DNA from 3 places in the Ochrobactrum sp. A-1 genome. Region 2 is predicted to be linked to each of the others. Evidence: riboswitches for the same ligand, from Rfam matches in the RefSeq annotation. Region 2 holds a riboswitch; each other region holds the start of a gene.
What was found. Region 2 has a riboswitch for thiamine pyrophosphate ahead of thiB (thiamine ABC transporter substrate binding subunit). Riboswitches for the same ligand answer to the same signal wherever they lie in the genome.

Region 1: another riboswitch for thiamine pyrophosphate. It lies ahead of thiC (phosphomethylpyrimidine synthase ThiC); the one in region 2 lies ahead of thiB (thiamine ABC transporter substrate binding subunit).
Region 3: another riboswitch for thiamine pyrophosphate. It lies ahead of thiD (bifunctional hydroxymethylpyrimidine kinase/phosphomethylpyrimidine kinase); the one in region 2 lies ahead of thiB (thiamine ABC transporter substrate binding subunit).

Annotation. Positions count from the first base shown of each region.
Region 1 is NZ_JAKVQC010000002.1:28,888-38,879, forward strand. Features, by position in the region: gene MKS82_RS00920 (site-specific DNA-methyltransferase) at 1-2,979, shown strand, start outside; gene MKS82_RS00925 (DEAD/DEAH box helicase family protein) at 2,983-6,237, shown strand; gene MKS82_RS00930 (hypothetical protein) at 6,270-6,743, shown strand; gene thiC (phosphomethylpyrimidine synthase ThiC) at 6,916-8,712, opposite strand; TPP riboswitch at 8,790-8,909, opposite strand; gene MKS82_RS00940 (hypothetical protein) at 9,139-9,642, opposite strand.
Region 2 is NZ_JAKVQC010000004.1:447,985-457,976, reverse strand. Features, by position in the region: gene MKS82_RS11815 (RNA polymerase factor sigma-32) at 1-300, shown strand, start outside; gene MKS82_RS11810 (MOSC domain-containing protein) at 346-1,053, opposite strand; gene cdlP (cell division protease CdlP) at 1,056-2,537, opposite strand; gene thiQ (thiamine ABC transporter ATP-binding protein) at 2,729-3,469, opposite strand; gene thiP (thiamine/thiamine pyrophosphate ABC transporter permease ThiP) at 3,478-5,103, opposite strand; gene thiB (thiamine ABC transporter substrate binding subunit) at 5,100-6,104, opposite strand; TPP riboswitch at 6,146-6,309, opposite strand; gene MKS82_RS11785 (thiamine diphosphokinase) at 6,416-7,063, shown strand; gene MKS82_RS11780 (hypothetical protein) at 7,207-7,491, shown strand; gene MKS82_RS11775 (ABC-F family ATP-binding cassette domain-containing protein) at 7,669-9,486, shown strand; gene MKS82_RS11770 (aldo/keto reductase) at 9,514-9,992, opposite strand, start outside.
Region 3 is NZ_JAKVQC010000003.1:1,407,089-1,417,080, forward strand. Features, by position in the region: gene MKS82_RS08590 (ABC transporter permease) at 1-790, shown strand, start outside; gene MKS82_RS08595 (tagatose kinase) at 805-1,752, shown strand; gene MKS82_RS08600 (D-tagatose-bisphosphate aldolase, class II, non-catalytic subunit) at 1,749-3,035, shown strand; gene MKS82_RS08605 (heavy metal translocating P-type ATPase) at 3,168-5,651, opposite strand; gene MKS82_RS08610 (putative bifunctional diguanylate cyclase/phosphodiesterase) at 5,988-8,111, opposite strand; TPP riboswitch at 8,346-8,452, shown strand; gene thiD (bifunctional hydroxymethylpyrimidine kinase/phosphomethylpyrimidine kinase) at 8,538-9,413, shown strand; gene thiO (glycine oxidase ThiO) at 9,413-9,992, shown strand, end outside.

The DNA of each region.
Region 1 (9,992 bases), on a different contig from region 2:
TACCGCTTCTTTGTGCGCTACTACGACAACGGCGATTTCATGAGCCGCCGCTACTTCGCGCGCGAGACGGATGGCAAGGCGGCCCCCTACGCCGTTCCCTATGACGGGCGTGAGGTCTACCTGCACTGGGCCAACCGCGACCAGTACTACATCAAGACATCCGAGTATCTGACCAACTTCACCTTCGATCCGACGCAGGCGAAGGAGTTCAGGGGCAAGCACGGCGCGCTGTTCGAGCAGAAGCCGCTCAAGGTCCACTGCCGGATTGTCTCGGCGTCCGAGGGCGAGCACAACAACGTCAAGGCGTCCGAGCAGACCGAACGCTATTTCATCATCCACGAGCCCGAGCCGGTGAAGATCGAGTCGGGCGACACCGGCGAGCCGGAGCTGGTGATCCAGTTCCAGTACCGCCCGGATCCCGAGAAGACAGGCCAGGAGGGAACGTGGCGCAAGAAGCGGCTTGCCGAGGCGGCGGACAAGGTGAAGGCGCTGCTGCCCGGTTTGGAGGGCGCAGGCGACTATGTGACCGCGCTGATGACCCCGGCGCCGACTGAGGCCGAGAAGGACCGGACGCTGCTGGAGAAGTATCTGGCCCAGTACACGGGCCGGAACACGATGGACTACTTCATCCACAAGGATCTGGGCGGGTTCCTGCGGCGAGAGCTCGACTTCTACATCAAGAACGAAGTCATGCGGCTGGACGACATCGAGTCCGCCGATGCGCCGCGGGTGGAAGCCTATCTGGCCAAGATCAAGGTGCTGCGCCGTGTCGCAAATCACCTGATTGATTTCCTCGCCCAGCTGGAGGACTTCCAGAAGAAGCTGTGGCTGAAGAAGAAGTTCGTCGTAGACACCCAGTACTGCATCACGCTCGATCGCATCCCCGAGGAATTCTACCCGGAGATCGCAGCCAACGAGGCGCAGCGGCAGGAGTGGGTAGATCTCTTTGCTATCGGGGAGGTCGATGGATATTCGTCGCCACTCACGACGGAGTTCCTGAAGTCAAACCGGCACCTCTCAATCGACACTGGCAAGTTCAGCCAGGATTTTTCGGACCGCCTAATATCTAGTATTCCCGATCTTGGAGAAGCGCTCTCCGGCGACGTCATTGATGCCGACAATATGGCGGGCATCGGATTGGCCCTCAGGCGATTCCGCAATCACGCGTCCTGTATCTATATCGACCCTCCATACAACAGCGCCGCATCGGAGATAATATACAAGAACTCTTACAAGCATTCCTCGTGGCTTTCCTTTCTTGCGTCCCGTGTTTCGCTGTCGAAAGGATTGCTTGGCGAGAGCGGTGTTTTCTTTGCCGCGATCGACGACAACGAAGCCGCCCGGCTCGAATTGTGCTGCCAGGATATCTTCGGAGAAGAAAACCATCTTGCGAATATCGCCATCCTGCATAACCCCAAAGGCAGAGACCAGGCCTTCATCGCGGCCGCACATGAATACACATTGATGTTCGCAAAGAACCGCCGCCTCGCAACCGTAAACAGGTTGAAGCTCGAGGCTGAGGAGATCGTCGCAAAGTACCCGAAAGAAGACGAAAGGGGACGCTATCGTGAGCTGCCGCTGAGGCGAAGGGGCTCCGCGCCGTTTCGTGAAGACAGGCCCTTCATGTATTATCCGTTCCTGTACAACAAGAATAACATGGAGTTCAAATTAATCGAAGAAGAAGAATACACGAAAATATATAGCAAGCGTAGATTTGACGATGAATTTGTCGAGGCGCTCAGGCGGAAATACGAGGCGCTTGGCTTCATTTTCATCCTGCCCATCAGGGAGGATGGAAGCTTGGGTCGGTGGCGCTGGGGCTTCGAGAAGTCGAAGACCGAATGCGGGCTCGGAACTTTCTTTCTTCGGGGGAAGGACGACCCGACGGTCTATGCGAAGGACTATGTAGACGACACCTATCTGCCGAAATCACTGTGGTTCGACACCCGGTACGATGCTTCCACGAAAGGAACGAATCTTCTGAAAGACATGTTGCCGGGAAACGCGTTCGACTATCCCAAAAGCATCTATGCCGTCGAGGATCTGGTCTATATGGGCAGCCCGGATCAGGGGCTCGTCGTCGACTATTTTGCGGGATCGGGCACAACCGCGCACTCGGTTATCAACCTGAATCGGAAGTATGGCAGCAAGAGGCGCTACTTGCTTATGGAGATGGGTCGCCACGCTAAAGAGGTTGTCGTGCCCCGAATCCGAAAGGCCGCTTACTCATCGACATGGAAGAACGGCGGCCCGGTAGAACGAGACAGCACGAGCCATGCGTTCAGATATCTCCGTCTTGAGACCTATGAAGATGCTCTCAACAATCTGTCCCTAAAAGCTCCGCAAGAAATGGCGGCAGCGGATCGCTTTTTCGCGCGCGACTACATGCTCCGCTACTGGCTCGACTTCGAGACCAAGGGCAGCCCGTCGCTCCTGAACATCGAATGGTTCGACGATCCGACCGCCTACAAGCTGAAAATCAAGAAGCCCGGTACGGACGAGTATGTTGAGAAGGCCGTTGACCTGGTCGAGACGTTCAACTGGCTGATCGGCCTGCATGTTGAGCATCTGGACCGCTGGCGCGGTTATGACGCCGCCTTCAAGCGCGAGGTCGATCCCGAGCTGCCGGACGACACGAACACCCGGCTGATGCTGGACGGCGCGCTGAAGGAGACGGACGACGGCACCTGGCGCTTCCGCAAGGTCGAGGGTTACACCCTGCGCACCCCCGGCGATCACAACGACCGCGAAAAGGCGCTGGTCGTCTGGCGCAAGCTGACCGGCGATCTCGAGCAGGACAACCTGATGCTGGACGAGTGGTTCCGGAAGTACCGCCTCTCCGCGCAAGACACCGAGTTCGACGTGATCTACGTGAACGGGTCCAACAACCTGCCCAACCTCCGCAAGGACGAGGAGACCTGGAAGGTGCGCCTGATCGAGGAAGCCTTCCACCAGGCGATGTGGGACGTGGAGGGCTGAGCGATGGCGAGAAAGCCCAAATCCAAGATCAAGCCGCTCCCCTTTGGCCACAAGCTAGTGCTCAACCAGTGGATCGTCAGCCTGTTCGGCTTCGATCCGCTGAAGGACCACAAGGACGGCAAGCGCACCCTGCGGCCGGTGCAGCCGCTGGCCAAGACGGTGAAGGACGCGCCCGAGGGCATGACGTCCGAGAACCTGCACCACTTCTACAAGGCGCTGGACGTCCATCTGCAGGCGGGCGCCGAAATCACGCGGGCCGACCTGCTGCGCTACGAGCACAACATCGTCAGCCACACGCTCGCGATCAACGAGAAGCGCGACCGGCCGATCGTCTGGAAGTACTACCAGTGGCTCTCGCTGCTGTTTGCCGAGATCTATCTCGACCGGTTCTTCGCAGACCGCGCCGCGCTGCTGGACGCGCTGAACGCCTATGTCGATGCATTCGACAAGTACTGGAGCGATGAGGGCTACGAGACGGGGATCACGCCCTACGAGCTCGATGACCTGAACAAGCTCTGCCTGCAGAACGCCACCGGCTCGGGGAAGACGTTGCTGATGCACGTCAACTTCCTGCAATTCCGGCACTACGCCTCGAAATCGCCACTTAAGCACGACCTGACGCGGACTGTGCTGATCACGCCGAACGAGCAGCTCTCTCTCCAGCACGCGCGCGAGATGAAGGGCAGCAACATCGTCGCGTCGCGCCTGCTGACGGATAGCGGCGACCTGCTGTCCTCGGGCAAGAACGGGCTGCGCCAGGTAGACTTCACCGAGGTGACCAAGCTCGGAGACACCGACGGGCCCAACGTCATCGCGACACGCAATCTCGGCGACCAGAACCTGCTGCTCGTCGACGAGGCCCATCGCGGGATGGGAAGCCAAGAAGAGCGCGGCTGGTTCCGAAGCCGCGCCCGCCTGTCGGAGAAGGGTTTCGTCTTCGAGTACTCGGCGACGTTGAAAGAGGCCGTTACGGCAGCGAAGCGCCCGGAAATCGAGGCATCCTACGCGAAGACGATCCTGTTCGACTATTCGTACCGGTACTTTTACGAGGACGGCTACGGCAAGGACTACCGCATCTTCAACCTTCCGCGGACCTTCTCCCAGCTTGAGTTCTCGTACCTGACTGCGTGCCTTCTGAGCTTCTACCAGCAGTTGAAGCTCTACGAGGACAAGCACGGCGTTTATGCGCCCTACAACATCGAGAAACCGCTCTGGGTTTTCGTCGGTTCCAGCGTGACCAAGGCCACCGGCTCCAAGGCCGAGAAGGCCACGGTTTCTGACGTAGGCAAGATCCTCGCCTTCATCGCGAAGTTCCTGAAGAGCGAGGGTGCGTCGGCCGCCGAGATTGAGCGGATCCTTACCGGCAACGCTCAGGAGACCGGTCTCCTCGACGAGAACGGCGGCGACATCTTCGCCGGGGGGGTCGTCTACCTTCAACAGCTCATGCTTCGGGAGGGCTGGAAGCCCGGCGACCTGTTCCGCGACATCCTCGAAAAGCTCTTTCAGAACCGGGCCGGTGGTGAGTTGTCGATTGCCCGGATCAAGGGCGACGAGAACGAGATCATGCTACGCGTCGGACAGGCCGAGAAGCCGTTCGGGCTCATCAACGTCGGCGACGCATCTGGCTTGGCGACCCATATTGCTGAGCAGGAGTTCGACAACGTCGCGGTCCTGGAATCCGAGTTTGCCGAGACGATGTTCGGGCAAATCAACCTCTCCAGTTCCCCGGTCAACCTGCTCATCGGTTCCAAACGCTTTGTCGAGGGCTGGGATTGCTGGCGCGTCAGCACCCTTGGTCTCATGCATGTCGGCAAGAGCGAAGGCGCGCAGATTATCCAGCTTTTCGGGCGCGGCGTCCGGCTAAAGGGGCATGACTGGTCGCTCCAGCGCAGCGGCTTCGCCACCCCCACTCATCAACCGGAACTCATACAGTACGTCGAGACCCTGAATGTCTTCGGGATCGAGGCCGACTTCATGGAGCGATTCCGAAAGTTCCTTGAAGAGGAAGAGCTGCCCCGCAACGATCAGAAGCAGGTCTTCACAGTTCCGCTGACGGTCACATACGACTTCGGGCAACGCCTCAAGGTGCTGCGCCCCCGAAAGAAGCGCGGTGACGGTCGCGAGTACGATTTCAAGAGGGACGGCGCTGTGCCGGCCCTGACGTTGATCCCAGAAAAGATACGCCAAAAGGGCGTCGCGATAGACTGGTATCCTCGGATCCAGTCTCTCGAGTCCAAGAAGGGCACCAAGCTGGGCACCAAGGAGGAGACCGTTTTCGAGGATGGTCACCTGGACTTCCTGGACTACGATGACCTTTTCTTCCGGCTTGAGAAATTCAAGCGTGAGCGCACCTGGCACAATCTCAACATTTCCAAGTCCATGATCAGGACGCTGCTCACTGACCGGACCTGGTACAAGGTCGTCGTGCCTTCGGGGAAGATGGAGTTCTCGGATTTTGGAAACGTTGCGCTTTGGCAGGAGATGGCGGCGGAACTCCTGCAGAGATTCTCGGAAGAATACTACAACTACTGCAAGGCGGCCTTTATCGAGCCACGCCTTGAGCTCCGTGAGATCGAGGCCGGCGACGGAAGCCTGCCTGAAGCGGACGAATACCAGCTAATCGTCGATGCCAGCGAAACAGCGCTCATTAATGACATCCAGAACCTCACCAGCGAGATATCCGCTCGAAAAGCCGGGGTGTTGCGTGCTGGCGACTTGAAAGGCTGCCTGTTTGGCACGCATCTCTACGAGCCCGTGCTTCATGCGGCCAAGGGAAGCAAAATCCAGATTGCGCCGGTTTCATTGAATGAGAGCGAATTCCAGTTCCTGGATGATCTGCGCCTCTTCATCGAAAAGGATCAAGCACGGCTGGCGGCGGAAGGAATTGAACTATTCTTGCTTCGCAATGAGAGCCGCGGGCGCGGAGTGGGCTTCTTTGAGGCAGGCAATTTCTATCCCGACTTCCTTCTATGGCTTGTGAAGGACGGCAGACAGCACTTGGCTTTCGTCGAGCCTCATGGCCTCCAGCATGAAGGCCCTGGCCACAAGAAGATCGAGTTCCATCAGGTCATCAAGGGCATCCAGGCAAGGCTCGCCAGTGAGAACGTTATACTGAACAGCTTTATCGTCACACCGACACGGTTCGGCAATCTGAACTGGGGCAAGACGATCCATGAATTAGAGGATATGCATGTGCTGTTCATGGAGGATCAAAAAGACACCTATGTCGCCTCAATAATAAATCGAATGGCGGCATAGATGGAGTTTTTGCGATGTCGGCAATTTCAAGCGTGAGACCTAGCTGGTTTGTCGGTGCCGCGTACAATCGCACCGAGGACCAGACGCCTCGATTTCTCGCCGAGGGTATCTGGGAAAACGGCTACGAGGACGGGAAGTACGGCGATCTCGTGTGCTCGATGCGACCGGGCGACAGGATCGCGATCAAGTCGTCCTATACTCGCAAGCGAGAACTGCCGTTCGACAACCGCAGCGCCACTGTCTCAGTGATGGCCATAAAGGCGGTCGGCACGATCACTGCCAATCTAGACGATGGCAAGCGTGTTCAGGTCAACTGGACGCCCGTATCGCCGCCCCGTGAATGGTACTTCTACACAAACCGCGCCACGGTTTGGCGGGTCGCGCCGGGCGGCTGGATGGAGGATGGCCTCCTCGCCTTCACATTCGACGGCCAGCAGCAGGACCTCGACCGGTTCCGGAATGAACCGTTCTGGCGGGAGCGGTTCGGCGACGCGGACGGCGAGTAGCGTTTCTGCTGGACATCTTTCTACAGCGCCGTTGCGGCAAAGATCCTGGACTACCGGGCAGACCGCAAACCCCTGATCGAAGGCCTCCATGCAATCGCGCAAGAGATGGCGAGGCTATCAAACGTCATTACGGCCTCATCAGGAGATGAGGCCGTATAACAGTCTGGGCTGATCAGCCTACCGGCATGTAGAGGTCACCGCCCTCCCGGTATTTCTGCGCCATTGCAGCCATGCCCTCTTTCTGTGCTTCAGCACGGATGTCATGCGAAATTCGCATCGAGCAGAATTTCGGCCCGCACATTGAGCAGAAATGTGCGACTTTATGTGCCTCTTTTGGCAAGGTCTCGTCGTGAAAAGCTTGCGCTGTTTCAGGATCAAGAGACAAATTGAACTGGTCTTCCCAGCGGAACTCGAATCTGGCCCGAGAAAGGGCATCGTCACGAATTTTCGCGGCCGGATGCCCTTTGGCCAGATCTGCGGCATGAGCTGCAATCTTGTAGGTGATAACCCCAGTTTTCACATCGTCGCGATCAGGCAGGCCCAGATGCTCCTTGGGTGTAACATAGCAAAGCATCGCCGTGCCAAACCAGCCGATCATTGCAGCCCCGATGCCGCTGGTGATGTGATCATAGCCTGGTGCAATATCGGTTGTCAGCGGCCCAAGCGTATAAAACGGCGCCTCGCCGCAAACGGCAAGCTGCCTGTCCATATTCTCCTTGATCTTGTGCATCGGCACATGACCTGGCCCTTCGATGATGACCTGACAATCCTTCGCCAAGGCGATTTTAGTTAGCTCACCCAGTGTCTCCAGTTCAGCAAATTGTGCAGCGTCATTCGCATCGGCAATCGAGCCGGGACGCAAGCCGTCACCAAGGCTGAAGCTGACATCATAGGCGCGCATGATGTCACAAATGTCCTCGAAGTGTTCATAAAGGAAGCTTTCCCGGTGGTGATGGAGGCACCATTTTGCCATGATCGAGCCGCCACGTGACACGATGCCGGTCACGCGTTCAATCGTCAACGGGATCATATGCAGTCGCACCCCGGCATGGATCGTGAAATAGTCCACCCCCTGTTCGGCCTGCTCGATCAGCGTGTCGCGAAACACCTCCCAGGACAAGTTCTCGGCGATACCACCGACCTTCTCCAGTGCCTGGTAGATCGGGACGGTGCCAATCGGAACGGGCGAATTACGGATGATCCATTCGCGGATATTATGGATATTTCGCCCCGTAGACAGGTCCATCACCGTATCCGCACCCCAGCGTGTCGCCCAAACCATCTTCTCGACCTCATCAGCCATCGAAGATGTTACCGCCGAATTGCCGATATTGGCGTTGATCTTGACCAGAAAATTGCGGCCGATAATCATTGGTTCGGCCTCGGGATGATTGATGTTGGATGGGATGACCGCCCGTCCACGTGCCACTTCATCGCGCACGAATTCTGGCGTGACGAAATCGGGAATAGATGCACCAAAATCCTGACCGTCTCGCGCCAGTGCTTCCCGCTCAGCCTTGCGGCCAAGATTTTCACGGATAGCGATAAACTCCATCTCGGGTGTAACGATGCCTGCCCTGGCATAGGCAAGCTGAGTGACGGCCTTGCCACCAGATGCCCGCAAGGGCCGGTGCCGGGTAGGGAATTCAGGTGCCAGCCGGTCGCCGGAAACAAAGCCGTTATCCTCGGGCTTGACCTGTCTCCCGTCGTAAGTTTCAACATCGCCTCGCGCCATGATCCAGCTTTCACGCAAACGCGGCAGGCCACGCTCAATAGCGATCTCGACACCGGGATCGGTATAAGGACCGGAGGAGTCATATACTGTCACCGGTGGTTCGCCGGCGCTGGGATGCAGGGCAATCTCGCGCATGGGCACGCGTATATCTGGATACAGCACACCGGGCTTGAAGACCTTAGACGAAGCAGGCAGCGGTCCGGTCGTAACTGTCGGGATTTGTTTGGACGTCATTTCGAGGTTCCTCGTGTCGTGGTTATGGAGACCAGCGCTGACGAGAGGAAATGCATGCCCGATTCCCGTATGCGGCCGAGAAGGCATCAGCACCGTCCCTACGCCAGCATGAACTGGATCAGGTTCATAGGGTCACTGCGCTGCCTTGCGGCCCAGCAGAATCTCAGCCCCTTGACGGGACACCCCTGGTGGAAATCTCAGATTACCCAACGCTGTCTGAGTCGTCAATTACACATGGTTCACTCGTTAACTGTGCGCATAAGCTATAAAAAGCCGGCTGTTTTGATATCATGCTGACTTTATAAAATCGCATGACTCCAGGCACAGGGTCAGAGAGCTAACCTGAAAACAACCCCTCTCGCTGAAGCTCTTCGGCATTTAGATTCAAGTGAGTAAATAGAAAAACGAAATTAGCTTCGTAGAGTGTTAAGTCACCCCCTCAATCACCCTGCGTACATCTTTCACGGCACACACGATCTGGCGCCGCAACAGCAGCGCGATGGTGAGCCCTCCAAGGGCAAGTGCACTGATCGCGACGACGGTCTGCCAGTCCATGCCGGTGAGAGCTGCAAGGCCTGCACCACCCGAGCCAAAGATGGTGGTGATCCAACTCCACTGATCGGTGCGCTTGCGGATTTCAGCTTCGACGGTGATCGGCACGACCGGCTTGTCGATTTCCCGTTCCACCAGGATTTCACGGACAGGCTGGGTATCATGGTGGCGCTTCTTTACCTGAGCCAAGATCTGGCGCACCCGGTCTGGGTTCACAGCGGCGTTCTGGCCGGCATAAGCACCTTTGCCGGAGGTGGTCGGGAGCGAGGCCCACTCGCGTGCGAGATTGTTGATGAGTGTATCTTGGGAAAGTCGCCCTGCGAGATACTTGTCGATACCACGCAGGCCGAGCAGATAGCAGGCGCATCGATCCTGCATGGCGGCGTCGAACAGGGCGGACGTTGGTAGACCAAGCGTCTTGCGGATGGTGCGCACCATCTGATAGCGACCGAGGGCTGACGAGTTGAAGCGGTTCTTGGGATGTTCAGCATGCGGGTTTGCAGAGCATCAATTTCTTGTAGTGTCATGTTGACGAGATTGACGTCGCCGCCAGTGAAGGCACCGTAGGCCAGCGTCTCGTTATAGCCACGCTTCCTGTCCGTGCCCTCGGCAAAGCCGATCAGATCGAGCAACGGACGATAGACATGATACTTGTCTGGTGCAGCCGGGATCGCCGCGCCGGAGAGCACGTTGGTGGTCATGATGATGATCCTTTCGCGAGATTGCCG
Region 2 (9,992 bases):
GCGTCCCGTCGTATGGATTTTCTGGTTGACGATCATCCGTTGCAGGACGAGATCGCCGAAAGTTCCATCGATATGGAACGCCGTAATCAGTGGCTTAACGTGGCTCTGGACACGCTGAACGAGCGCGAATTGCACATCATCCGTGAGCGTCGTCTCGATGATGACGGCGTGACGCTCGAAGCGCTGGGTGAAAAGCTTGGCATCTCCAAGGAGAGGGTACGGCAGATTGAAAGTCGTGCTATGGAGAAGCTGAAGATTGCCCTCTTGAGCCAGCACGAACTGGCGGCCTATCAAGCGTAAGCTGTTACAAACAGGGCAACACAAGTAGAGGGGCCGAACGGCTCCTTACTTTTGCGGTTCCGCAGTCTTGCCTTCAAGGCGTGACGACCAGTCCTCGACCTTACGATTTTCGAGGCGGCGCACTGCATAGCGCTTCCAGCTGTCGGCGAGATGGGAAAGCTCTGCCATCGCGGACAGTTCGTCATAGTTTAGCGTGTCGACATAAAGTAGGTGCCAGACACGATGCAATGTCCAGTCCGGTGAAAGGCGGTCGAAGAGTGTCATCGAATCGCCGGTTTCCACGTGACCTTCTTCCAGAACACGATAATACCAGCCTGTCCGTCCCGTCTTCTGGACGCGCACGGCCATGTCGGCGGTTGCAAAGCGTTCGTTCAGTTTCCAGCAAGGCTGGCGGCCCTGTGAAACCTCGACAAGTGCACTGCCGAGCCGGAACCTGTCGCCCACGGCAACATTGTGTTCATCGAGACCCGACGTGGAGATGTTTTCGCCGAAAGCACCGCGCAGATTCAGACGCGGGTTTTCGCCAATCTCTTCGCGCCAGACCGCATAATGATCGTGCGGGTAATGATGAAGCGCCTTTTCCGGGCCGCCATGCACTTTCCGATCGCCCTGCGCGTCGCAGTCCAGCCCTTCGAAAGTCACGCGGGCCTTGCCGGAAACCGGCTGCTTGTCGATGCCGCTTGGAACGCCGCGAGCCCCGAGAGGAGCGACTTTTCCAGCAAGGACAGAGTGGATAAGTGTTTCCGTTATCATAGTTACTCGCTGATCAGCTTCACGCGGTCGCCGACCGAAACCGTCGCTCCCGCCGACATGGCATTGAGAAGGCGGAACAGTTCCAGCTTGCGGGTGGTGCCCTGCATGCGTGCCGACAGGCTGGCCAGCGTGTCGCCCGGCTTCACCGTCACGACGCGGATGCGAAGCGGCTTGATGGCGTTTTGTTCGGCTGGCGACAGCAGGCGGAAGGACTGGGTGACCGTCTGTGAAGCAGGCAGAAGTGCGCTACTGCCTTTCGGTGCCGCCGTCAGGAAGCGATAGACCTTGTTGTTTGCACCAATAACCACAATGTCGAATTGCCATCGGTCGGCACTGGCGCGCGCAGTCGCAGCGGGCAATCTATTGATGGTGGTGGTCTGGATCGAACTGTCGTCGAGACCGGTCACCCAGCCGGACCGGATATAGTCGGCAAGATTCGATCCGGCCGGAAGAGATGCGCCATCGAAACGAATGGCAACTTCGCCGGGGCCGCTTGCCATGACCGCATTGGCTGAATTGTCGATGGTGAAGCCATCTGGTGCCCGGAAGGTGACGCCGAGCTTCGGATGGATGAAGGTCTGTTCGCGGACATAACCTTCATTGGGTGAGTCGCCGTAAAGAAGGCCGTCAATACCGTTGAGGAAGGAATCGCGATCAGTCGTGCCGACTCCTGGTGCGCCGATGCGGCGTGCATGTCCGAGCGCAAGCTGGATACGCTGCGGAGTTGCCGGGTGGCTTGCCAGGAAGTCGAGGCTGGCGTCTGTCGCGCCCGAAACCGAGCGGAAACCCGTATAGGCTTCCATCGATTGCAGGAAACGGGCCGAAGCGAACGGATCATAACCAGCTTCGCCGATCATCTTGATGCCGATGGCATCCGCCTGCAATTCCTGATTACGCGAGAACTGGGCAAGCCGCAACTTGCCGCGCAGCGCTTCTTCGCGGCTGGCAGATTCATTATGCAGCACTTCGCTGGCAACGCGCCCGGCTATGGCTGTCTCAGCTTCCTTCTCCTGCCGCAAAATGCCATGATTGGCAATGACATGGCCCATTTCATGGGCGATGACAGCCGCGACTTCCGAAGAGTCGTTGGCGAGCGCGAGCAGGCCGCGCGTTACGTAGAGATAGCCGCCCGGCAATGCGAAGGCATTGATATTGGGACTATCGAGAATGGTGATGCGATAGGTCTGGTCCGGTTTGTCAGTAACGGTCGTCAGCTTGCCGACGATCTTCGCCACCATGCGTTCAAGCTTCTGGTCCTTGTACTCGCCGCCATAGGTCGCGAGGATACGCGGATGCTGCTGGGCACCAAGCTGTGCCAGCCGGTCATTGCGTGTTACATTGTCGACAGTCACCGGATTGTCGGAAGGCTGCAGTCCCAGATCCTTGCTGGAATTAATCGACTGACAACCTGAAATCAGGGCGATCGCAAGCAAGCCAAGACCGATGGCTGGTTTCCGCCAATTTTGCTGCGTCCATTCTGGCAGGGAGATGGGTAGACACAGGAAGGCCCGGGAACGGGTCGATTGACGGAACAGTATTTTATCCTCGCTTCTGAATCAGATTGCATGATCCGAGGCCAAATCTAGCCACAGACCAGAAAGCGTACAAGCGCACACGAAAGCTGTAGCCGGTTCTTCCGGCAGATTGCGAACAAAATATGTCCGCAACTGTAACTCTATTTGAGGCTTAGACCTGAACTCCGCTTTTCGCCGATATAGTGCCGCAATGCTTCCGGTCCAGTCGGTGAAAGCAGTTCGGCAGAGGGGCCCATCGCGGAAATCCGGCCACTGTCGAGAAAAAGCAACACTGCATCGAGATAGAGCGCATCTTCAGGCGTGTGCGTTACCATCAGCACCGTCATGCCGGTTTCAAGTTGAAGCTCCCTGACCAGATCCAGCATCTGGTGTCGTAGCGCCGGGCCAAGTGAGGCGAAGGCTTCGTCAAGGAGCAGAATCGGGCGCTGGCGTATGAGGGCGCGGGCAATCGCTACGCGCTGGCGTTCGCCGCCGGAAAGCGCTTCAGGCTTGCGCTGTTCTTTGCCTGCGAGACCGACACGCAACAGGGCTTCTGCGATATCGATGCGATCTTCTGCGGTCAGCTTCAGGTTCGGCGAGCGTCCGAGACCGACATTCTGTTCGACGGTCAGGTGGGCAAACAGGTTGTTTTCCTGAAACACCATCGAAACAGGCCGGTCGGCTGGCGAAAGTTCACTGACGTCTTTATCGCCAATGAAGATATGACCGGATTGCGGGAGTTCGAAACCGGCAATCAGGTTGAGAAGTGTCGACTTGCCCGAACCACTTGGCCCGACAACCGCAGCAATGACACCGGCCTTTATCGTCGCATCGAAATGCATGGCGGTTTCGCCATAGCTGAAACGAAGGTCATCGAGGCGAATTTCGGCAAGGGCGTTTATCGTGGCATTCATAGAGAAGGCGTTTCCTTTCGGGATGCGCGATCCGCGATCATCATCAACACGAGGCAAAGCAGCCCGAGAATAAGCGCCAGACCCGCCGCGTCGAATGTGCGATAGCTACCCATGCGCTGCAAGAGGAGATAGGGCAGCGTCAAAAGCGCGTCACTGCCGAACAGGGCAATCGTGCCGAGGTCGCCAAGAGAAAGCGCCATGGCAAAGGCAAAGGCCATGCCGAAAGGTTTGCGGATCGACGGCCAGTCGATGAGCTGGAAACGGTTGAAGCCGCGAATGCCCAGTTGTGCGCAAAGCCGGTTGTGGCGGCTGGCCGCCGTGTCCCATGCGGGCCGCAGAAGACGCACGGCAAAGGGCATGGCCATCGCCGCATTGACGGTGACGACCATGAATGGTGCCATCGCAAACGGATCGGTGAAGTGGCGAAGCAGGATGAACCAGCCGGCGCCGATCACAATTGGCGGCATGACAAGGATCAGGCTGGCACCTGTATCGAAGATGTTGGCGAGCTTAAGTTCTTTCACTGCTTCACGTGCTGACACAAGCGCAAGCGACAGAAAGACCGAGAGGAGTGCTGCGGAAAAACCGAGTACCAGACTGGTGCCGATCGCGCGCCAGACCGTTCTCTCCGTCAATAGTCGTACAAGATCGGCAGCGAGACCGGAGATGACCACACCTGCAATCGGCAGCGCGACATAGAGAAAGCCTGTCCCGATAACGACGATGTTTGAAATGTGCTCAGCCGTGGATACCTTGCCATAGCGTCGTGGTGTCGCGGAATGGGTGAAGGCTTCTTCCGATGGCCTTCCGGTGAGGCGCAGGGCCAGAAGGACAAGCAATGTCAATACAAGCTGCGTGAAGGTGAGGGCGACCGCCCGGCCCGGATCAAAATCGAAATGCAGGCTCTGGTAGATTGCAACTTCCAGGGTGGTGGCACGAGGCCCGCCGCCGAGCGTCAGCACGGTCGTGAAACTGGTCACGCAGAGCATGAAAATGAGGCCAATCATGCCCGGCAGATTGCGCCGGATCACGGGCCATTCGATGAGCCGGAAGCGCGCTCCATTACCCATGCCGAGCTGCGCGGCAAGCTTCCAGTAATCGGTCGGTATGGATTCGTATCCTGCCAGAATGAGACGGACTGCAAGCGGCATATTGAAGAAGATATGGGCGATCAGGATGCCCGTAATGCCGTAAATATCCGGTTGGAATGAGTGGCCTGCCGCTTCGGACAGATGCGCAATGAATCCGTTGCGGCCATAGATGCTGGTGACGCCGAGCACTGCGACGAGTGCAGGCAGGGCAAGCGGCAGGGCAAACAGGCGCAGAATAAGCCCGCGCCCCGGAAAATTTGCTTCGGCATAGAGTGCGCGGGCGACAGGAACCGCAAACAGCACGGAAAGCAGGCTTGAAGCGATTGCCTGCAGGATCGTGAAACGAGCAACCCGCCATAGATAGGTGTCAAAATTGGCAGCGGCATCGAAGCCGCCGCTGCCCGCTTCAAATGCCAATGCGATAAGCGCGCCGCCGGCAAGCATGACCAGAAAGACAAGCGCCAGTGCACCCGCAGCGGGCTTCGCGGCGGATATGTTCTTCGTGCGGTGCTGTGCCGGAAATGTCGTCATTTACTGGTCGCGGCCAGCCATTCATCGACCCATGACTTCCTGTTCTTGGCGACTTCGTCGGAAGGGAGGAGAAGCGTCTTTTCGGGCTTCGGCAGTGCGTCGAAAGCGGCTGGAAGTGGGGCGGAAGTCTTGCCGGCTGGATACATCCAGTTGGTTTCAGGAATGACATCCTGGAAACCGGGGCCGGTCATGAAAGCCAGAAATTTTTGCGCCAGAGGATTTTTTGCGCCGGTCGTGGTTTGAGCGGCTAACTCGATCTGGAGATAATTACCCTCCGGATAGGCCAGAGCCTTATAGCGCTCCGTCTTTTCCGCGATCATGTGATAGGCGGGAGACGTCGTATAGGACAGTACCATCGGGGCTTCGCCCTTGGTGAAGAGTCCATAAGCCTCCGACCAGCCGGGTGTGACGGTGAGAATGCGCTTCTGCAGTTTCTGCCAGGCCGCTTCCGCCTCATTGCCGTAGACGGATTTCATCCAGAGCAGCATGCCCAGCCCCGGCGTTGACGTGCGCGGGTCTTGCAGCACGATCTTCTGCGAAGGATCGCCTTCGACCAGTTCTTTCAGGCTCTTTGGAGGATTGGGCAGCTTTTCCGAATCGTAGACCACGGCGAAATAGCCGTAGTCGTAGGGAACGAAGATATCGTCCTTAAAGCCGCCCGGAACGCTCACATTGCTCTGGTCGATGCCGCTTGGTGCAAAAAAGCCGGTAGCGCGCGCTTCGGTCGTCAGATTGGTATCGAGACCGAGGACGATATCGGCTTTGGTATTGCTGCCTTCGAGCTTGAGACGGTTCAGCAGGGCAACGCCATCGGCGGAGGCGATCCAGTCAACTTCGCAGCCGCATTCCTTCTCGAAGTTTTCCTTGACCTTTGGCCCCGGACCCCATTCGGAAACGAAACTGTCATAGGTATAGACGGTGAGCTTGTCTTTCGCCTGCGCTGAAGGCGTGAAAGCCATAGCTGCGGAAAATGAAATAGCTAGCAAAGATAAAAGCCGCATCACGGCACTTCCTTTCTTTTACTACAAGAGGATTGAGCGCCGTTTATGGAGCGTCTAATCCCTCCGCCGGTGCAAACCGGATCAGGTTCAGCGGGTTGGCCTTTTTTCCGCATTTCTGGACGCAAAACCGTTTTACACTTTTGCTGGAAATGCTTTTGGGCCTCTCAGCCATCCGCGGAAGCGGACGGCACCCCGTTAGAGCGGTTGCGACAATAATCTTTCGCAACGGGAAGGGCAATAATGTTTCGGGGTATCGCACCGGCAGCGAATGCGGGCTTCCGGCGCGGATTAGCCCGTGTTATGAGCGGCTTATGAGCACATTCGTCATTCTCCTCGGCGGCGATCTGGTCGTGACCGATCGCCTGAAGCGCCAAATTGCAGATGCGCGTATTCTCGCTGCCGATAGCGGGATCAGGCATGCTGCGGCGCTTGGTGTCGAACCGGAACTGTGGCTCGGCGATTTCGATTCGACCTCCGCAGAGCTTCGAGTGCAATATGGACACGTGCCGCAAAAGACGTTCCCTGCCGCCAAGGACATGACGGATGGAGAACTGGCCTTCGAGGAAGCCTATATGCGGGGTGCGGATCGGGTGATCCTCTGTGGAGCTTTCGGCGGGCAGCGCACCGACCATACGCTGCTGCACCTGACCATGGCGACAGCGCAGGCGGCAAAAGGGCGGAACGTGCTTTTATCCAGTGGCTCCGAGGAGGCCTGGCCCCTGCCGCCGGGAGATTATGTCTATGACTTTCCCGATGGAACACCGTTCAGTGTGATTAATTTCAACACTGTCGAAGGCCTTTCGATCACAAATGCGGAGTGGCCGTTAGATAATGTGACACTGCCCTTCGGCTCTTCATGGACAGTGTCTAATGTAGTTCGTGGAACACTTCGTGTTACTGCGCATTCTGGATTGGCGATACTTATCGCCAACTTGGCGATGGAGGAAACACCGCGCTGAGGCCGCTAACCTTATTAATCGAAAGAGCTTGACGCTGGCGAGCGAAACGTATTGTAAATGGGCCAAGCGGGTGTCATCTGCTTTACGCCGAAATTGGGGACGCAAAGTCGGTGATTAGTTCAACTCTTGTAGGAGATGTTTCAATGAAATCACGTCTTACGATGATTGCTGTTGCTGGCGTGCTCGCGTTCTCGACGGCTGCATGCACGACGAATGAACAGCGCACGGCCGGTTACGGTGTCGGTGGCGCAGCACTCGGCGCTCTCGCCGGTGGCGCAATCGGCGGCAATGGCCGTGGCGCTCTTGCTGGCGCTGCTATCGGCGGCGTTGCCGGTACGCTCCTTGGTGCAGCCCAGACGCGCAATGGCACGCAGTACTGCCGCTACCGCGATCCGTATGGCCGCGTCTACGAAGCGCCTTGCCAGTAAGCATTGGGCCAGTAATGACTAGGCCAGCAATAGCTGGATAAATAAGTTTGCTGACAGGTCGGGGAAACCCGGCCTGTTTGTTTTTCATGGGTCTTTTCGTGCCGTACCATTTGACAGAACGGCTTTTGTCGCGGACAAGCAGGGCGGAATTTTAAACCCTGTTTATCGAAAAGAACCATGGCACCACCACTCCTTCGCCTCGACCAGATCAAGCTCACCTTTGGAGGCACGCCGCTTCTGGAGGGTGCCGGCCTCTCGGTGAGCGAAGGCGACCGCATCGCGCTCGTAGGACGCAATGGTTCGGGTAAATCCACCCTGCTCAAGATTGCAGCCGGCATGGTGGAGGCGACATCGGGCGAGGTTTTCAAACATCCGGGAGCAACTATCCGCTATCTGCCACAGGTGCCGGATATGGACGGCTTTGCCAATGTGCGTGCCTATGTGGAAGCGGGGCTGGGGCCTGCCGACGACCCGCATCGTGTGACCTATCTTCTCGAACATCTCGGCCTGACGGGAGAAGAAAAGCCGGATCATCTGTCCGGCGGCGAGGCGCGGCGTGCCGCTCTGGCGCGGGTGATTGCACCACAGCCCGACGTTTTGCTGCTGGACGAGCCGACCAACCATCTGGATCTGACCACCATCGAATGGCTGGAAAGTGAACTGCGCCAGATTCGCTCCGCCATTGTTTTGATCTCGCATGACCGCCGCTTTCTGGAGAATGTCAGCCGGGCGACGGTTTGGCTGGATCGTGGCATCACGCGTCGTCTGGAGCAGGGTTTTGGTCATTTCGAGGAATGGCGCGACAAGGTGCTGGAGGATGAAGAGCGCGACCATCACAAGCTTGGGCGCCAGATCGCGCGCGAGGAGCATTGGCTGCGCTACGGTGTTACCGCCCGGCGCAAGCGCAATATGCGCCGCCTCGGCGAACTACATTCCATGCGCGCCGATTTTCGCAATCATCGCAAGGCACAAGGGACGGCGGTTCTGGCGGCAAGCGATGCAAAGGAATCCGGCAAGCTGGTGATTGAAGCCAAGGGGCTGAGCAAGGCCTATGGCGAGCGCGTGCTGGTCAAGGATTTTTCGATCCGGGTGCAGCGCGGTGACCGTATCGGTCTCGTTGGACCCAACGGTGCCGGAAAGACGACGCTTCTGTCGCTTTTGACTGGCAAGCTTGCGCCGGATTCTGGAACCTTGCGGCTTGGCGTCAATCTCGAAATGGCCGAACTCGACCAGAAGCGCGAAAGCCTCAATCTGGATGAGACACTGGCGCATTACCTGACGGACGGGCGCGGCGAAAGCCTCGTGGTCAACGGCGAGCAACGGCATGTCGTGTCTTATATGAAGGACTTTCTGTTCCAGCCTGAGCAGGCGCGCACGCCCATTCGCGAACTTTCCGGTGGCGAACGTGCCCGTTTAATGCTGGCCCGCGTTCTGGCGCGGCCCGCAAACCTGCTTATCCTCGACGAACCAACCAACGATCTCGATATGGAAACGCTCGATCTGCTGCAGGAGCTTGTCGCAGGTTTTCCCGGCACAGTCATTCTGGTCAGCCACGACCGTGATTTTCTGGATCGCACGGTTACATCGGTGATTGCACCGGAAGGTGACGGGCGCTGGCTCGAATATGCGGGCGGCTATGCCGACATGATGGCGCAGCGCAAGGAGCAGGCTTTGAGCCGGCGCTCGGTCAAGGTGTCAGGCAGCCGAAGTGATGAGAAGTCGGAAGAGGACACTTCGCAGCCGAAGCGTGAGGAAAAGCGCAAGCTTTCCTACAAGCAGAAATTTGCGCTCGAAACCCTGCCGGGCAAGATGGATGCCCTCTCGAAGGAAATCGCAGTGCTGGAAGGCAAGCTTGCCGACCCGCAGCTTTATGCCAAGGACCCGACATTGTTTGCCAAGACGGCCGATCTTCTTGAGAAGAAACGCTCCGAAAATGCGGCCATGGAAGAGGAATGGCTTGAGCTGGAAATGCTGCGAGAGGAAATCGAAGGGTAAGGCTACCCTTCGACATAATCTTCGAACTTAACTGCTCGCCTTGTTCAGCAAGGCGATTTCATCGTCGCTGAGTTTCAGTTCGGCTGCGGCGATCAGGTCGCCGAGCTGGGCCGAGCGTGTGGCGCTGGCGATCGGGGCTGTGATCGACGGCTGTGCGATGAGCCATGCAATTGCAACCTGCGCAGGCGTGACATCGAGATTGCGTGCAACGTCATCGAGTGCAGCAATGATCCGCGAACCACGATCCGTCAGATATTTTTCGACCGATTTGCCGCGTGCGCTTTGTCCAAGATCGTCAGCGGAACGATACTTGCCGGTCAAGAACCCTGCTGCCAGCGAATAATAGGAAATAACGCCGAGTTCGTTTTCACGGCAGATTTTCTCCAGCCCATTTTCGAAATCAGCGCGATCATAAAGATTATAGAGCGGTTGCAGGCTTTCATAGCGCGGCAGATTATTGGTCCGGGCGACGTCAAGCGCCTCTGTCAGCCGCTCAGGTGTGAGAT
Region 3 (9,992 bases), on a different contig from region 2:
TGCCTATGGCATGACCTATGTGATCCTGCTCGGTGAAATCGATCTTTCGATTGGCTCCATCATCGCGGTTTCCGGCATGGTGGCGGCGCAGGCTTTCGCCATGGGTTTCGGCTTCGTGCCGACCGTCGTGTTCACACTTGCCGCAGGCGCCATCATGGGCGGGCTGAACGGTGTGCTTTCGGCAAAGCTGATGCTGCCCTCCTTCATCGTGACGGTTGCGACGATGGGCATCTATCGCGGCATGGTCAGCCTTCCGACCAATGGCGCGCCTGAAATCATCGAAAACGACACCTGGCTCGCCATCGGTTCGGAAAACTGGCTCGGCCTGCCGATCATCATCTGGATCGTCGGTATCCTGTTCATCTTCAATTATATCCTGCTGTCAAAGACTGTTTTCGGTCGCCGCATCTATCTGTCGGGCGGCAACAAGGAAGCGGCGATCTATTCGGGCATCCGCGTCGACCGCATCAAGATCATCGTCTTCATGCTTTCTGGTGTCATGGCGGCGATCAGCGGCATTCTGCTTTCATCGCGCCTGTCCTCGGCGCAGACCAATGCAGGCATGGGCTATGAACTCGACGCCATTGCGGCGGTCGTGCTTGGCGGCACCTCGCTTGCCGGCGGCGTCGGCACCATGGTTGGCACCATTCTCGGCGCGCTTATCATCGGTGTCATCAACAACGGCATGAACATGCTGTCGGTGCCCTATTTCTATCAGCTCATCGTCAAGGGCGTGGTCATTCTGGTCGCCGTCTGGCTGGACGTGCGCTCGAAATCCATGCGTACGTAATCGCGGTGCACCTTATGAAAAAGATCATCACCATCGGCGAGATCGTCGTCGAAATCATGGCTGTGGAACCCGGCAACGGTTTCAAGACCGCCATTCCATTGATCGGTCCGTTCGCCTCCGGCGCGCCTGCAATCTTCATCGATCAGGCCGCAAAAATGGGCCAGCCTTGCGGCATGGTCAGCGCAGTCGGCAATGACGATTTTGGTGCCCTCAATGTCGAGCGCCTGCAAAAGGACGGCGTGGATGTATCGGCCATCGGCGTGCATCCGACAGCCGCCACCGGCAGCGCCTTCGTGCGTTATCGCCCGGATGGCAATCGCGATTTCATCTTCAACATCAAGCACAGCGCATGCAGCGCCATCGGCCTGACGCCGGAAGCCGAAACGCTGATCGAGACCGCCGATCACCTGCATATCATGGGCTCCGCCCTGTTCTCAGAAGGCATTGTTTCGGCGATCCACGAAGCGACAATCCGCATCAAGGCGAAGGGCGGCACCGTGTCCTTCGACCCGAATATCCGCAAGGAAATGCTGGAATTGCCGGGCATGCGCCAGGCGCTGGCCCATGCTCTGGAAAACACCGACCTTTTCATGCCAAGCGGCCCGGAAATCTTCCTCTTCACCAAGGCGACTGAAGAAAAGGCCGCCGTAGAAGAACTTCTGGCGCGTGGCATCAAGGCTGTTGTGGTCAAGCGCGGCGCGGATGGCGCCAGCTATTTCGACCAGTCCGGTGAAGTTTTCGCGCCCGCTTTCAAAGTCAATGAAATCGACCCGACCGGAGCAGGCGACAGTTTCGGCGCGGCATTCGTCACCTGCTGGCTGCGCGACATGGCACCGAAAGAAGCCCTCGTCATCGCCAATGCCACCGGCGCACGCGCTGTCGGGGTCAAAGGGCCGATGGAAGGCACCTCGACCATGGCCGAAATCGAAGTCTTCCTTCAGAAAAACGGAGTTCCAGCATGAGCAGCACGAAAGTTCTGAGCGCACTTCCCGCACGTTACGCCAGCGGAGTTCGCGGCGGCATCACGTCGATCTGCTCCGCGCATCCTCTGGTGATCGAAGCCGCCCTCCTCGAAGGAGTTGCGACCAATACGGACGTTCTGATCGAGGCCACCTGCAATCAGGTCAATCAGGATGGCGGCTATACCGGCATGACGCCTGCCGACTTCCGCCGCTTTGTGGAAGACATCGCGGCTCGCGTCGGCTTCGACACCAAGCGACTCATTCTGGGTGGCGACCATCTCGGCCCGAACCCGTGGAAGCATCTGCCTGCCGAAGAAGCCCTGCTGAAATCGGATGTCATGATCGATGCATTCGTGCGTGCGGGCTTCACCAAGATCCATCTCGACACATCGATGGGCTGCGCTGGCGAGCCGGTTGCGCTGCCCGATGCTGTCACCGCCGAGCGTGCCGCACGTCTGGCCAAGGTTTCCGAAACGGCGGCCCGCGAAGCCGGATACGACCTGCCGGTCTATATTATCGGCACCGAAGTACCTATCCCCGGCGGCGCGATGGAAGAAATCGAAGAGCTGGAACTGACCAGGCCGGGCGCGGCAGTTGAAACCATCGCCATTCACCGCAAGGCTTTCGCGGCACTGGGGCTGGAAGACGCCTTTGCCCGCGCCATCGGCGTGGTGGTGCAGCCGGGCGTCGAATTCGGCAACGAGAATGTCGTGTTCTACAACAGCGAGAAGGCGACGGCCCTCAGCGGCGTTCTCGGCGAAATGCCGCAATTCGTCTTTGAAGCGCATTCGACCGATTATCAGCCAGTGGAAGCGCTTTCCGATCTGGTGCACGATGGTTTCGCCATTTTGAAAGTCGGTCCCGGCCTGACTTTCGCACTGCGCGAGGCGCTCTATGGCCTCGACCAGATTGCGGCTTTCCTCGACAAGCTGCCGGAAGAAGAAACCCTGCGCGGCAAGATGGAAGCGCTGCTTCTGGCCGAGCCGAAGAACTGGGAAAAATACTACCACGGCGATGGCGAGGAACTGCGTCTGCAACGCCATTTCTCCTATAGCGACCGCATTCGCTATTACTGGCCGCATCCGGTCGCAACCGCTGCCGTGGACGCGCTTTTGAAGCGTCTGGAAGGTCGCAAGATACCCGAAACGCTGATCAGCCAGTATCTCGGCACGCTTTATCCGGCAGTCGCATCGGGTGGGATTGAACCGACGCCGCATGCTTTGATGGTGGAAGCCGTCCGCAATGTCGTGCGGATTTACGGCAAGGCCGTCGGAACTCATTAGAGCGGTTCCGGTTGAAACGGAACCGCTCTATGTCTTTGTTTGTACGCATTATCCTACGCAAAACCGCTTCGCACTTTTGCTGGAAATGCTCTGAAACAAAAAGGCGCGGTCAATACCGCGCCTTTCTTTTGCTCAGACCTCTATCGGGCTCTTAAAAGCCTTGAGCCGCAAGGCATTGCTCAGCACAAAAATGCTGGAGAAAGCCATGGCGCCTGCCGCCAGAACCGGCGACAACAGCGTTCCGGTGACAGGGTAAAGAACACCCGCCGCCACAGGGATCAGCGCGACGTTGTAGGCAAAGGCCCAGAACAGGTTCTCGCCGATGTTGCGGATCGTCGCCTTCGATATCGCGATGGCATTGACCACACCGCGCAGATCACCCGACATCAGCACCACATCCGCGCTTTCAATCGCAATATCCGTGCCGGTGCCAATCGCAATACCAACATCGGCAGCAGCCAGTGCAGGCGCATCGTTGATACCATCACCGACAAAGGCAATCCGCTTCCCGCCTGCCGAAAGCCGCTTCAGTGCCTCGACCTTGCCGTCCGGCAGCACTTCCGCAACCACTTCATCGATACCCAGACGCCTTGCGATGGCCTCGGCAGTGCGGCGGTTATCGCCCGTGATCATGGCGACCTTCAGCCCCTGTTCGTGCAGGGCAGCAATGGCCGCTGGCGTGGTTTCCTTCATCGGGTCGGCAACGGTCAGGATTGCCGCGAGCTTGCCGTCGATGGCGGCGTAGAGCGGGGACTGTCCTTCATCGCCGAGACGCTTCGCATCATTGGCGAAGATAGCAACGTCATGACCAAGCTTTGCCATGTAACGATCAGCGCCGATGGCAACCTCATGACCGGACACGTGAGCCTTCAAGCCAAAACCGGGCACAGCTTCGAAAGCCGACACATCCGCGAGCTTCAATCCCTTCGCCTTCGCTGCTTCCACAATCGCATCGGCAATAGGATGTTCGGAGCGTGCTTCAACGGCTGCCACAAGCGCCAGAAGTTCGTCCTTATCAAAACCTTCGACGGTCGCAAAATGCGCGAGTGCGGGCTTTCCCTGTGTCAGCGTACCGGTCTTGTCGACGGCAATAACGGAAGCATCGCGCAGGGTCTGCAAGGCATCACCACGACGAAACAGGACGCCGAACTCGGCTGCGCGGCCAGTGCCAACCATAATGGAGGTCGGCGTGGCCAAACCCATGGCACACGGGCAGGCAATGATGAGAACCGCAATGGCGTTCACCAGCGCATAACCCAGCATGCCCGTGCCGCCGATCGCCAGCCACAATGCAAAGGTCAAAGCGGCAGCCGCCATCACGGCGGGGACGAACCAGCCGGTCACCTTGTCGACCATGGCCTGAATAGGCAGTTTGTCGGCTTGCGCATCCTCGACCATGCGGATGATCTGCGAAATCACCATGTCGCGGCCAACCTTGGTCGCACGGAAGGTGAAAGCACCGGTCTTGTTGATCGTGCCGCCAACCACTTCCGCGCCCTTTTCCTTGGCAACAGGCACAGGCTCGCCGGTAATCATCGATTCATCGACATAAGACGAACCGTCGATCACTTCGCCATCGACCGGGACTTTCTCGCCGGGACGAACTTGAACGATGTCGCCAGCGCGAACATCTTCCAGCGGTACGTCAATCGCTTCGCCATCACGCAGAACCCGTGCCGACTTGGCCTGCAAGCCGACCAATCGGCTGATAGCCGCACTGGTGCGCCCCTTGGCGCGCGCTTCCAGATAACGCCCGATCAGGATCAGCGTGACGATGACGGCGGCGGCTTCAAAATAGACATTCACCGTACCCTCGGGCAGCACTCCCGGAAGAAAAGTTGCAACGACGGAGAAGCCCCAGGCCGCGAGCGTACCGACCACGACGAGCGAATTCATGTCGGGCGTGCCGCGCAGGAGTGTCGGTATGCCTTTCTTGAAAAAGCGCAGGCCCGGCCCGAACAGAACCAGCGTTGTGAGCACGAGCTGCAGATACCAGCTGTTCTGCATGCCAATGCGGTCCATGACGAACATATGGACCGCCGGGATGAGATGCGACCCCATCTCCAGCACGAACACAGGCAATGTCAGAAGGGCGGCGAGGATGACGCTTTTCTTCAGTTCTGCCGCTTCCGCATCCCGCTTTTCGGACTGGGTCTCCTGTTTTTCGCTGCCCTGCTTTTCATCAAGTGACCGCGCCTCATAGCCAGCACTTTCAACTGCCTTGATAAGCTCGTTGACCGATACCTGCCCTGCCAGATCGACATGCGCCCGCTCCGTTGCGAGGTTGACGCTGGCGCGGGTCACACCTGGCACGCCGTTCAATGCCTTTTCGACCTTGCTGACACAGGAAGCGCAACTCATGCCCTCAATCGCCAGATCTATGCTGGCAGCCGGGACTTCATAACCCGCCTTGCGAATGGCATCGATCACCGAAGGCAGATCTGGCGCGCCTTTGAAAGTCACATCGGCGCGTTCCGTTGCGAGATTGACGGAAACCTTGTCGACGCCCGGAACTTTGGACACGGCTTTTTCAACGGATGACACGCAAGACGCGCAACTCATCCCTTCGACGGGCACTGGAAAACTGATGGTTTCGTGATTAACAGGCTTGTTCATGGCAATCCCTTTCATCGCCCGGAAAGGGCATAATTCGAGAGTTGCTCTCTAGATAGTCCTTCCCACCGTTGGAAGGTCAAGCCCTTTTTGAAACAAGGTTCGATCAGGATATTTCGCGACTTCGGGAGACGTGCTCTAACACTACAGTTGCAAATTCGTCAGGCCGTGGCGAAAGAGTGATTTTCGAAAACCGGAGTGGAGCGTACCTCCAGGTATAGTCCCAAAAATTTGCAGACTTTTCGGATAAGGCTATGCGCCAGAGAAAGCTACGTGGGCACCGGAACGCAGACAAATTGCTCTTTGCAGCCCGGCATCACGAAGAATGCAACTGTAGTGCTAAATCGGCAATCTGTTATGTGCCGCAGGCATTTCCAGACCGACATTGCTGCGATTTTGAATGAACGAATGCACGTCGCCAGCAGGCATTGGCCGCCCGGTCAGGAAACCCTGCACCTCACCAAAACGCTCGGTCTTCAGACGCTCCAGCTGTTGGGCGGTTTCCACGCCCTCAGCCGTCGTGACAATGTTGAAGCCCGCGCCAAGCGTCGCGACGGCCTGAATGATGGCCAGATCGCGCGTATCGACTTCGATGCCCGAAACGAAACTGCGATCAATCTTGATTTTATCGAAAGGAAATGATCGCAGATAACTGAGCGAAGAATAGCCGGTCCCGAAATCGTCCATAGCAATACGAACACCCAGTCGGCGCAGTTCGAACAGCAGCTCGATATTGTTCTTGCTGTTCGACAGGAAGACCGACTCCGTGATTTCAAGCTCAAGTCTGTCCGGTGAAAGACGCGCCGCTTCAAGCGCGTCCGTAACCGAGTGCAAAAGCGTTGTCTGGCTGAACTGGACCGGCGAGAGATTAACGGAAACCTTGATGTCCTCCGGCCAGAGAACAGCCTCCCGACATGCCGCCCTTAGAACCCACTCGCCAATCGGTCCGATCAAACCTGTTTCTTCTGCCAATGGAATGAACTCTGCAGGAGAAACCATGCCCCGCTCTGGATGACGCCAGCGGATTAGCGCTTCAAAACCGGAAATCTTGCCGCTCTCAAGATTGAATATCGGCTGATAGTGAAGCTCGAATTGTTCATCCAATAGAGCCTGGCGAAGTTCACCGGTCATGACATAGCGCTTCTCAGCCGCCAGGCGCAGGGAATGCTGATAGAAACGGAATGTGCGACGTCCACCAGATTTCGAGGCGTAAAGCGCTAGATCGGCATTGCGCATCAGCACATCTGGGTTGTCGCCATGCAATGGCGCCTGGGCAATCCCCATGCTGCAGGTGACGAATTCCGAATTGCCCACCAGCTTGAACGCATCCTGAAAAGCCGAAAGAATGCGGTCGGCAAACATCGCGATCTGCCCCAGTGTGCCGCTGCGATAAACGATAGCGAATTCGTCACCGCCCAGCCGGGCAATGAATTCATCCGGGGTCGTGATTTGCTTCAAACGATGCGCCACTTCCTGCAAAAGCTGGTCACCCGCCTGATGGCCGATACTATCGTTGATGTTCTTGAAATGGTCGATGTCGAGATAGAACAAGGCGAAAGGCTGGGAATCTCCGCCCTTTTTCAATAGTCCCTCAACATGGTGGGAGAAATAGGCGCGGTTCGGCAGACCGGTCAGACTGTCATGCATGGCAATATGCGCCATGCGTTCTTCGATCTCACGCCGTTCGGTTATATCCTCAAGGAGACCAATCAAATAACGAGGTTCATTCCCTTCGACGGGCGGAATCGAGCATTTTATGATCCGCACCGTGCGCGACGTTCCATCCTTGCGCTCGATCTTGCGTTCAACACTCAACACTTCCCGACGCTGCATTGCCATTCGGTCCTGCTGGCTGATGACAGCTGCTTCGCGCTTGGGGAAAAGATCCAGGTCTGTTGACCCGATAGCCTCGTCTATCGGCTGTCCGCTCGCCGCGGATGCTGCCTGATTGTAGAGCACATAACGACCCTCATCGTGCATATCCTTGACGAAGACGCCTAGCGGCAGATTGTTGACGAGACTGTCCAGTAAGGTTTGGGCGTGAGTTGCCTGACGATTGGCCGCCGCCAATTCTGTCCTATCCTGAACAATAGCCAGAATTGCTTCCTTGCCATCGAATATTACCTGGCGTCCATAGGTCAGAACGTCGATGGTTTCACCATTGGCGCGCAGATGCTGCCAGCGCTCCGGTCGCTCAAGATCGCTTCGGTCCCGTATAGCGGCAAGCATCCGATCCCGTTCGGTCTGTGGGCGAATATCGAGCACTGTCATGCCCGGAATCTCGTCAGCAGTATAGCCGTAGAGCCGGTAGGCTGCGTCATTCATCACGATGAAACGCAGTGTTTCCGGGTCATAAACCCACATAGGTGTCGGATGGGTTGTAAAAAGGATGCGGAAGTCCGGTTCGGACGCGCGCGCCATCGTGTCTTCAGCTGAAGCCGAAGCGCCCTTCCGCTTCCTCATCGCAAACCCCTCATCCGACTGATCCTACAGGATAATTCCGACCCATCTCACAAGCAGGCCGTCTTGTTTCATAGCACTATGAGCAACACGCGGAAGATGCACCCCGAACATAGATTAAAGCCGAGAATTTTAATAAACCATATACAAATCGAGGGTCGATTTAAGGAATTTCTTCTAAGCCACACTTTTTCCATCGCTTGACCAGCTTCAACTTCCGGCCTATGCCTACAGATGCAAAATTCGTTGGGGTGTCTCGAAAGAGGCTGAGAGACGCATTCTCGCGTTAACCCATTGAACCTGATCCGGGTAATACCTGCGTAGGGAACGGAGTTTGGCGCGTCGCGGACCGGGAATATTCCCCAATGGAGCTCAGGCTCCGCTCATGTTCATGGCGTCTCATCTTCCGTTCGGAATGAGAGACGACATATGGACCAAAAACACAGTTTCTCCCGAACAACATCGACAAGCGACCGGGCGTCGCCGATACCGATATGCGTGACCATCGCCGGTTCCGACAGCGGCGGCGGTGCTGGCATTCAGGCCGATCTCAAGACATTCTCCGCGCTCGGCGTCTATGGCGCCAGCGTCATTGCCGCCGTCACTGTGCAGAACACGCGCACCGTCAGCGCCGTACACGATGTCCCGGCAGACATCGTCGCCGGGCAGATCGACGCCGTATTCAGCGATCTCAATGTCGCGGCGGTGAAGATCGGCATGGTTTCGGTGCCGGAAACCATCGAGGCCATCGCGCGCGGCCTTGCGCATTTTTCCGGGCCCATCGTGCTCGACCCCGTCATGGTGGCAAAATCCGGCGACCGGCTTTTGAGCGAAAACGCCATTGCGCTGTTGCGCCGGAAACTGTTGCCGCAGGCCACGCTTCTCACCCCGAACCGGCCCGAAGCTGCCTGTCTGCTCGATTGCGATACGGCACGCAACGACGGCCAAGCCGAGGAACAGGGCCGCGCTCTGCTCGAAATGGGCGCGAAAGCCGTATTGATGAAGGGCGGTCATGCGGAAGGCAAAATCTGCGTCGATCTGCTGATCCGCCGTGACCAGCCCACCCTGCGCCTCGAAGCGCCGCGCATCCTGACTGCCAACACGCATGGCACAGGCTGTACGCTCTCTTCGGCCATCGCGGCGCAACTGGCAAAAAACCTGCCGCTCGAACAGGCACTGCAAACGGCACATACCTATCTGCAAGGCGCAATCCGTGCCGCCGATACATTGAAAGTCGGTCACGGCCATGGGCCGGTGCATCATTTCCACAACCTCTGGAACACAACTACAGGGGAGACCGTCTGATGCGCGTTACCATTATCGGCGCGGGCGTTGCCGGATTGGCCACCGCCGCCGAATTCACCGATCAGGGCCACGCCGTCACCGTGATTGCCAAGAGCGTGGAAATCGGGTCCGACAGTTGCTCGTGGTTTGCGGGTGGAATGCTTGCCCCATGGTGCGAGGGCGAGAGCGCGGAAGAACCGGTCGTTCGCCTGGGGCAGGAAGCGATTGGCTGGTGGGAACGGCACGTTTCGACAGTCCATCGCAAGGGTACGCTTGTGCTCTCGCACACACGCGATGCGACCGAACTTCGTCGCTTTGCCCGCAGGACGGAGGCATTCGACACCATTGATCAAGTGCAGATCGATGCGCTGGAACCAGACCTTGCAGGCCGTTTTCGGCAAGGACTTTTCTTTGCAGGCGAAGGCCATCTCAACCCGCGCAAAACGCTGATTGAGCTCGCCGAAAACCTGCAGAAGAAAGGCGTGGTCTTTCATCTGGGGCAGGATGCGAAAGACGTAAAAATCGAGGCCGACATGACCGTCGATGCGCGCGGTCTTGCAGCGCGTGATCAGTTGCAGGACCTGCGCGGCGTCAAGGGTG